Regions from separate parts of the Streptomyces sp. x-19 genome, predicted to be linked through region 1. Evidence: riboswitches for the same ligand, from Rfam matches in the RefSeq annotation. Region 1 holds a riboswitch; the other holds the start of a gene.

The links. A riboswitch is a leader RNA that binds a small molecule or an ion and turns the genes downstream of it on or off. The one in region 1 is predicted to bind cobalamin.
Region 2: it holds a riboswitch for cobalamin, as region 1 does, so the genes downstream of both, ACLJT4_RS39460 (HoxN/HupN/NixA family nickel/cobalt transporter) here and cobN (cobaltochelatase subunit CobN) in region 1, are expected to answer to the same signal.

Annotation. Positions count from the first base shown of each region.
Region 1 is NZ_JAJPWK010000002.1:47,172-51,365, forward strand. Features, by position in the region: gene cobN (cobaltochelatase subunit CobN) at 1-2,419, opposite strand, end outside; cobalamin riboswitch at 2,452-2,604, opposite strand; gene cobG (precorrin-3B synthase) at 2,690-4,194, shown strand, end outside.
Region 2 is NZ_JAJPWK010000038.1:25,503-29,696, reverse strand. Features, by position in the region: gene ACLJT4_RS39470 (DoxX family protein) at 1-261, shown strand, start outside; gene ACLJT4_RS39465 (VOC family protein) at 368-868, shown strand; gene ACLJT4_RS39460 (HoxN/HupN/NixA family nickel/cobalt transporter) at 975-2,207, opposite strand; cobalamin riboswitch at 2,205-2,419, opposite strand; gene ACLJT4_RS39455 (alpha/beta fold hydrolase) at 2,489-3,337, opposite strand; gene ACLJT4_RS39450 (MarR family winged helix-turn-helix transcriptional regulator) at 3,334-4,092, opposite strand.

The DNA.
Region 1 (4,194 bases):
CGGTCGGCAGGACGTTGACCAGGCCGCGCAGCGGCGAGCCGGACGGACCGGCCGGAACGAACCCGCCGTTCAGGGCGTGCACCGCGTGGTCGACCTCGGCCGTGGTGCCGGCCAGTCGCGGGACGACCTGCCGGGCGGCGAAGTCGAGGACGTCCGCGACCGCGGTCGGGTGCCCCGCGGCGACCCGGGCCACCGCGGCCGGGTCCCACTCCGCGTCCTCCATGGCCTGGACCAGTCCGCGGGCGACCGCCTCGGCTTCGTCGGCGGCGGTGCGGGTCGCGGCCGACTCGTCCAGGCCGAGCGCCTCGCGCAGCCCGGGCAGCGCGGAGGTGCCACCCCAGATCTGCCGGGCGCGCAGGATCGCCAACACGAGGTTGACCCGGGCCTCGCCGACCGGGGCGGCGCCCAGGACGTGCAGGCCGTCGCGGATCTGCGCGTCCTTCACCTCGCAGAGCCAGCCGTCGACGTGCAGCAGGAAGTCGTCGAAGCCGTCGTCGTCCGGGCGTGCCTCCAGGCCCAGGTCGTGGTCGAGCTTGGCGGCCTGGATCAGGGTCCAGATCTGCGCGCGGATGGCGGGCAGCTTGGCCGGGTCCATCGAGGAGATCGCGGCGTACTCGTCGAGCAGTTGCTCAAGCCGGGCGATGTCACCGTAGGAGTCCGCGCGGGCCATCGGCGGCACGAGGTGGTCGACGAGCGTGGCGTGCACCCGGCGCTTGGCCTGGGTGCCCTCGCCCGGGTCGTTGACCAGGAACGGGTAGACGAGCGGCAGGTCGCCGAGCGCCGCGTCCGGACCGCAGGCGGCGGAGAGGCCGGCGTTCTTGCCGGGCAGCCACTCCAGGTTGCCGTGCTTGCCGAGGTGGACCATGGCGTCGGCGCCGAACCCGCCGTCGGCGGTGGGGGTGGCGATCCAGCGGTAGGCCGCCAAGTAGTGGTGCGAGGGCGGCAGATCGGGGTCGTGGTAGATCGCGATCGGGTTCTCGCCGAAACCGCGCGGCGGCTGGATCAGTATCAGCAGGTTGCCGCGGCGCAGCGCGGCCAGCACGATGTCGCCCTCGGGGTTGCGGCTGCGGTCGAGGAACATCTCGCCCGGCGGCGGGCCCCAGTGCTCCTCCACGGACTCCCGCAGTTCCTGCGGCAGGGTGCCGTACCAGCGGCGGTAGTCGGCGGCCGGGATGCGGACCGGATTGCGGGCCAACTGCTCCTCGGTCAGCCACTCCTGGTCGTGGCCGCCGGCCTCGATGAGGGCGTAGATCAGCTCGTCGCCGTCGCCGGACGCCAGGCCGGGCACCGGCTCGGTACCGAAGTCGTAGCCCTCGGCCTCCAGACGGCGCAGCAGCGCGACGGCGCTCGCCGGGGTGTCCAGACCGACCGCGTTGCCGATCCGGGAGTGCTTGGTGGGGTACGCCGACAGCACCAGCGCCAGCCGCTTCTCGGCGGCCGGGATGTGGCGCAGCCGGGCGTGCCGGACGGCGATCCCGGCGACCCGGGCGGCCCGCTCGGCGTCGGCGACGTACACCGGCAGCCCGTCCTCGTCGATCTCCTTGAACGAGAACGGCACGGTGATCAGGCGCCCGTCGAACTCCGGCACGGCGATCTGCGAGGCGGCGTCGAGCGGGGAGAGGCCCTCGTCGTTCTCCTCCCAGGCGGCGCGCGCCCCGGTCAGGCAGAGCGCCTGCAGGATCGGCACGTCCAGGGCGGTCAGCGCGCCGGCGTCCCAGGATTCGTCGTCGCCGCCCGCGGAGGCTTCGGCGGGCTTGGTGCCGCCCGCGGCCAGCACGGTGGTGACGATGACGTCGGCGGCGCGCAGTTCCTCGATCAGCTCCGGCTCGGGGGCCCGCAGCGAGGCGACGTACAGCGGCAGCGGGCGACCGCCGGCCCGCTCGACCTGGTCGCACAGGTCGTGGATGAAGCGGGTGTTGCCGCTCATGTGGTGGGCGCGGTAGTAGAGCACCGCCACGGTCGGGCCGGTCGCCTCCGACGCCGGACGCTCCAGCGGGCCCCAGGACGGGGCGGCCGCGGGCGGCTCGAAGCCGTGGCCGCTGAGCAGAACGGTGTCGCTGAGGAAGCAGGCCAGCTGGGAGAGGTTGGCCGGACCGCCGTGCGCGAGGTAGGCGTGCGCCTCGGCCGCGATGCCGACCGGGACCGTGGACGCCTCCATGAGCTGGGCGTCGGGGGCCTGTTCGCCGGTGAGCACGACGACCGGGCGGTGCTGGCCCGCGGCCAGCAGCACGTCCAGGCCGTCCTGCCAGGCGCGGATGCCGCCGAGCAGCCGGACGACGACGAGGTCGGTGCCCTCAAGGAGCCCGGGGAGTTCGGCGACGTCGAGGCGGGCGGGGTTGGCGAGCCGGTACGGCACGGGACCCGTGGCCGCCCGGGCGCTGAGCAGATCGGTGTCGGACGTCGACAGCAGCAGGATCACGGCGCAGCCCTTCCTCGGGGTGTCCACGCCCCGGGTGGTCGTATGGACGGCGGGAGTTCCTGGCTCACCCGGCGGTGGCCGGGTTCACAGTGGCGGGACCGCGCCGGATTCTCACCGGGCTTCCTCCCTTGGCGCCGTCGCTGGCGTCCGGCGGGTCAGCCGACCCGCCGACCTGCATAGTAAGGGCTGCGGCCGCACCGCGGGAGCGGGCCTTTCTCAGCCGCCCTCCACGCCCCCCTCGCCACGGTTCCGGGCGAAACCGACGTAGGTATGCTCGCCGCCATGCCGCCCTCCCCCGCACCACGCCCCGACCGGGCCGAACCACCCGTTCGGGACCGCGGTGACGCCTGCCCGGGAGCGCTGCGGCTGCACTCCGCCGCCGACGGGAACCTGGCCCGAGTGCGGCTCCCCGCAGGGGACTTGACGGTCCGCCAGGCCACCGCCCTGGCGGACGCCGCGGAACGCCTCGGCGACGGGCACCTCTCGCTCACCTCCCGCGGCAACGTCGAACTGCGCGGCCTGCCCGACGACGGCGGCCGGCACCTCGCCGACCTCCTCGCCGACGCCGGGCTGCTGCCGTCCGTACGCCATGAGCGGATCCGCAACGTACTGGCCTCGCCGCTGGCCGGACTGGACCGGCACACCCCCTCCGACGTGCGGTTGTGGGCCCGCAGCCTGGACGCGCTGCTGTGTGCGAGCGACGCCGCGACGGGGCTTTCGGGCCGCTTCCTGTTCGTCCTCGACGACGGTCGGGGCGACGTGGCGGGCCTGGGCGGCGATGTGACCTTGCTCGCAGAATCCGGTCGACAGGCCCCACCGGCCGCCGGGTACGCGCCGGGCGCCGCGTCCGGGTGGGGAGCACTGCTCCGGGTCGGCGACGACCGGGCTGCACTGCGGATCGCGGCGGACGCCGCCCCGCGGGCGGCCCTGACGGCCGCCGAGGTCTTCCTGGCCGCCGCCGCGGAGCGCGGCAGCGGCGCCTGGCGCGTCCGTGAGCTCCCCACCGCAGGAGCGCTGACCGCCCAGGAGGTGCAGCGTGCGCTGCGGGCCGCGGGCATCGCCGCGGAGCACGTGGAACATCCGGCCGCCCCCGTCCCGGGGTCGGCCGCGCACTACGCCGACGCCACCGCCCCCGGCCCGGTCGAGGGGCCCGACGGTCGCCGTGCGCTGGCCGTCCTGGCTCCGCTCGGCCGGCTGACCGCGGCCCAGTGGCGGCTGCTGACCGCGACCGCCGCCGCGGACGGCGACGGCGAACTGCGCCTCACGCCCTGGCGCGGTGTCGTCGTCCCCGGCCTGGCCGCCGCACCGGCGCACCGGCGGCTGCGCGAGTTCGCCGCCGCCGGCCTGATCACCGACCCGACATCCCCCTGGCGCCGGGTCACCGCCTGCACCGGCCTGCCCGGCTGCGCCAAGTCCCTCACCGACGTGCGGAGCGATGCGGCGGGCGTGCTCGCCGGGGGCGAAACGGTTCCGGCGGACGGTTCGGGTGCGCCCGTCGGACTGCCCGTGCACTGGTCGGGCTGCGAGCGGCGGTGCGGCCATCCGCACGGTGCCTGGGTCGACGTGCTGGCGACGCCCGACGGCTATCGGACCATCGCGATGCCTCCCAACTCCCTTGCCCGACCGCCGGTTTCACGTGAAACAGCCGGGCCGGGCACCGTTTCACGTGAAACGCCCCGGCCGGGCGTCGTTTCACGTGAAACGCCGAGCGCATCCGCCGCCCCTCCGGCTGCCCCGCTCTCCTCCACCCCTCAACCCACCACCCCGAGGCCCCA
Region 2 (4,194 bases), on a different contig from region 1:
CCGCTCGCCGGCGCGGCGGTGGTCGGCACGATGATCAATGCGTTGGCGGTGAAGTGGGGCGGCGGCTTCTTCGCGCCCGAGGGCGTGGAGTACGAGCTGCTGCTCGCCACCGGCGCGGCCGCGCTGGCGCTGACCGGGCCCGGCCGCTACGCCGTCGACCGCTTCCTGCCGGGCCTGCGCGCGCATCGGCTGGCCTACGGGGCGGGGGCGCTCGTCCTGAGCGTGGTGCTCGCGGCGGCCACGCTGCTGATCCGGAAGTGACGCGGGGGGCCGCCGGGGCACGGGGGCGGTCCGGGCCGTGGCGGCGGGCAACGACGGGGGAACGGCGGGGGAGCGACGTGCGGCGTGACGGAAGAGTGGAGGCGTGATGGCGGTTCGGCGGCTGAACCATGCGGTGTTGTACATCCGCGAGGTGGCACGGTCGGTGGCGTTCTACACCGAGGTGCTGGGGTTCACGGTGGACGTGGAGATTCCGGGGCGGGCGGCCTTCCTGAGCGCGCCCGGTTCGGACAACGACCACGACCTGGGCCTGTTCGCGGTGGGCCCCGATGCCCCGGGGCCGGAGAACGGCCGGATCGGGCTCTACCACCTGGCCTGGGAGGTCGGGACCCTCGGTGACCTCGCGGCGATCGCGGCGCGGCTGCGGGAGCGGGGCGCGCTGGTCGGCGCCACCGACCACCTGGTCTCGAAGTCGCTCTACGCCCGGGACCCGGACGGCAACGAGTTCGAGGTGATGTGGCGGGTGCCCCGGGCGGACTGGCCGGGCGCGGACGAGGCGGACCGGCTGCGGCCGCTCGACCTGGCGGCGGCGCTGGAGCGCTGGGGCCCGGACCTGCTGACCGGCGCGGCGGCCGGCTCGGCCACCTGAGGCGCGGCCCGCACGCGCACCGACCGCGTGGCGCGACCTTCCCCCACGGGCAGTGGGGACGGCCGCACCACGCGGTCGTGGCGTTCCGCCGGTGCGGGGGCCGGGACTAGGGGGCGTCGGGCCCCTGTGCGCGGGGCGCCGGGAGGGCGTCCGCGGTGGCCGGCGGGTCCTGGGCGCGGGCGGCCCAGCGCTTCTCGACGCCGCCCAGCCGCCAGTACGCCAGCGCCGCCGCCCACACCACGACGAACAGGCCGACGATGAGGAAGCCCACGTTGTTCAGGTCGAGCGAGGAGATCCCGCCGGTGAGCGGGTCGTCGAGGCCGAGCTTGTCGTGCAGGACGGTCACCAGCTCGATGGTGCCGATGAGGAACGCGACCGCGATCGACAGCCCGGTGATGGTGAGGTTGTAGTAGACCTTGCGCACCGGGTTGGCGAACGCCCACTGGTACGCGAAGTTCATGAACGTGCCGTCGAGGGTGTCGAACAGGCTCATCCCGGCGGCGAACAGCAGCGGCAGGCAGAGGATCGCGTACCAGGGCAGGCCCGCCGCGGCGCCGCTGCCCGCCATCACCATCAGCGTCACCTCGGTCGCGGTGTCGAAGCCGATCCCGAAGAGGAAGCCCAGCGGGTACATCTGGCCGGGGCGGCTGATGGACTTGGTGAGCCGACCCAGGATGCGGTTCATGAAGCCGCGGGAATCCAACTGGGCTTCCAGCTCCCGTTCGTCGTACGTGCCGGCCCGCATCGCCCGGAACACCTTCAGGATGCCGAGCAGGGCGACCAGGTTGAGGGCGGCGATGAGGTACAGGAAGGTGCCGGAGACGGTCGTGCCGACGAGGCCGAGCGTCTGGTGCGCGCGGGAGCCGTCGCTCATCAGCGTGCCGGCGAGTTGGGCGCCGCCCGCCACCAGCGCGGCCATCACGACCACCACGCTGGAGTGGCCGAGGGCGAACCAGAAGCCCACCGAGACGGGCCGCTTGCCGTCGGCCATCAGCTTGCGGGTGGTGTTGTCGATCGCCGCGATGTGGTCGGCGTCGAAGGCGTGCCGCATGCCCAGGGTGTAGGCGGTGATGCCGAGCCCGGCACCGAACACCTGGCTGCCGACGGTGTAGTGGCCCGGCACGACCAGGAGGAAGAGCACGCCGAAGGCGACGACGTGCAGTGCCGCGATCACGGACATCAGACCCGCGGTGCGGACCGTGTCGCGACGTTGCCAGCGGAACGACCCGGGGGAGCCGGGTATGCCGAGGAGGGGGGACTTGCGGGACGAAGGGGAATCGTCCGGGGTATCAGTGGACAGGGCCATCCGGCCATCACGCTCCAGCACCTCGTGGATGATCTCGTGAGATGCCGTGGCCGGTCTCCTGGCTTACGGGTGCCCGCGTCCGCCCCGCCTTCCCGGCCGCAGGCTGCGGTCAGTGGCGCCGTGCGCGCGCTGGGCGCGCACGCAGAGGGGCGGAAACTCCCCGATCACAGTGGCGAGGGCCGCGCCGGCTTCGGACACGAGGTCCAGCACCGGTCTTCCCGAGCACCACGGCCCGGTCACTGTAGCGGGCACCGGTGAGAACCGGCCACGCCCGGTGGCCGGTGCGGGCCGCCACCGGGTGCCGGCGGCTCGGATCACAGGGCCAGGGCGGAGAGGAACGCGTGCAGTTCGTGGTCGAAGAGCGGGGTGTTCTCCAAGTTGACCAGGTGACCTGCGGCGGGCACGCGTATCCGGCGGGCGCCGGGGACAGCCAGCGCTATGGCGTGGGCGTTCGCCGAGATGTCGGAGGAGTCGAGGTCGCCGTCGAGGACGGTGGTCGGCACCCGGATCTCGCCCAGGCGGTCGAAGGCGCCGACCTCCAGGGGCATGCCCGCGCCCGCACCGTCGGCGTGCACCTCGACATTGGCGGACGCGGAGGCGCGCATCCGCTCCCGGAAGCCGGGGTGCACGACGGACGGCGTGCGGTGCGGCCCGTCCACCCACATCCGCAGGAAGTGCTCCACGAACCGCTCGACGCCGTCCGGTGCGTCGAGCGCGGCGACCTGCTCCCGGATGTGCTCCAGCAGGAAGGGGTCGGTGAAGGCGCGACCGCTGATGCCGGGGGAGGCGAGGAAGAGGGCCGTGACCCGGTCGGGGTGGGCGAGCGCGGTGTCCAGCGCCACCCGGGCGCCGTGCGAGAGGCCGACGAGGACGGCGCTCGGTATGTCGAGTGCGTCCAGCAGGGTCACCAGGTCGTCGTGGTTGGCCCAGTCGCCGGCCACCGTGGAGGACAGGCCGTGGCCGCGGAAGTCGTAGCGGACCACCCGCAGCCCGGAGTTGACCAGCCAGGCGAACTGCTCGTCCCACATGTGCTGGTCGAGCATCCCGTCGTGCAGGAGCACCACCGCGGGGCCGGAGCCGGCCGACTCGTAGAACAGCTCGCCGTCGTCGACCGGCACCGTGTCGTTGTCGATCTCGGACCATGCCTGGAAGTCGTGGGTCATTCTGCGGGCCGTTCTGTGCGCGTGGGGCGGTCGGTCGGACGGGTGGGCGCCGCTGGTCGGTGACCCGTTCGAGACGGTATGGGGACCTGTGCGGTGACCGGGGCGGCGGTGTCCCGCACTTCGGGATCGCCGCTTTCCTCCGGGGGAACGCGCGAGCCGTCCGCCAAGTGCCGGAATTCCTCACCGATCCGGTCCAGTACCCGCAGCGCCGTGCGGACCTCCTCGGCGGACAGGTCGGCGAGCCCGCGGCGGAGTTCCCCCGCCTCGGCTTCCTGGACCCCGCGCATCATCGCCGTGCCCTCGTCGGTGAGCCGGATCAGCGACGAGCGGCGGTGCGCGGGGTTGGCGGTCGTCACGACCAGACCCAGCTCCGCCGCGTGGTTCACCCAGCGCTGCACCGGCTGGCGGTCCAGGTCGAGGGAGCGCGCCAACTGAGGCACGGTGCGCGGGCCGTGGGTGCGCAGCGCGTCGAGGAGGGTGCGTTCGCCGGCGGTCAGGCCGGTGCCGTCAAGCGTGCGCTCCGCCGCGCGCACGATCGTCCGTTGCAGCGGCCGCAGCCGCCGGATGACGTCGTACAGCAACTCCTCGGCGGTCTCCGCACCCCCGCGCGCATCCCCTTGTGCGGATTCCCCTGCGACTTCCCCGGCTTCTTCTCCGCCTTCTCCGACTTCCTGGGCTGCTTCAGCCTCTTCGGCTTCTCCTGCTACGGCCGCCGCGGAGTCCGCTGCGGTGTCCCGCCCCGCGTCCCGCCCCATGGCCCCCTCCACGCCCCGTTCCCCTTCCCCCAGATGACATCCTTGCTGTCATGATGACATCCACGATGTCATTTCGGAAGGGGTGTTGAGGCACCGGCACCG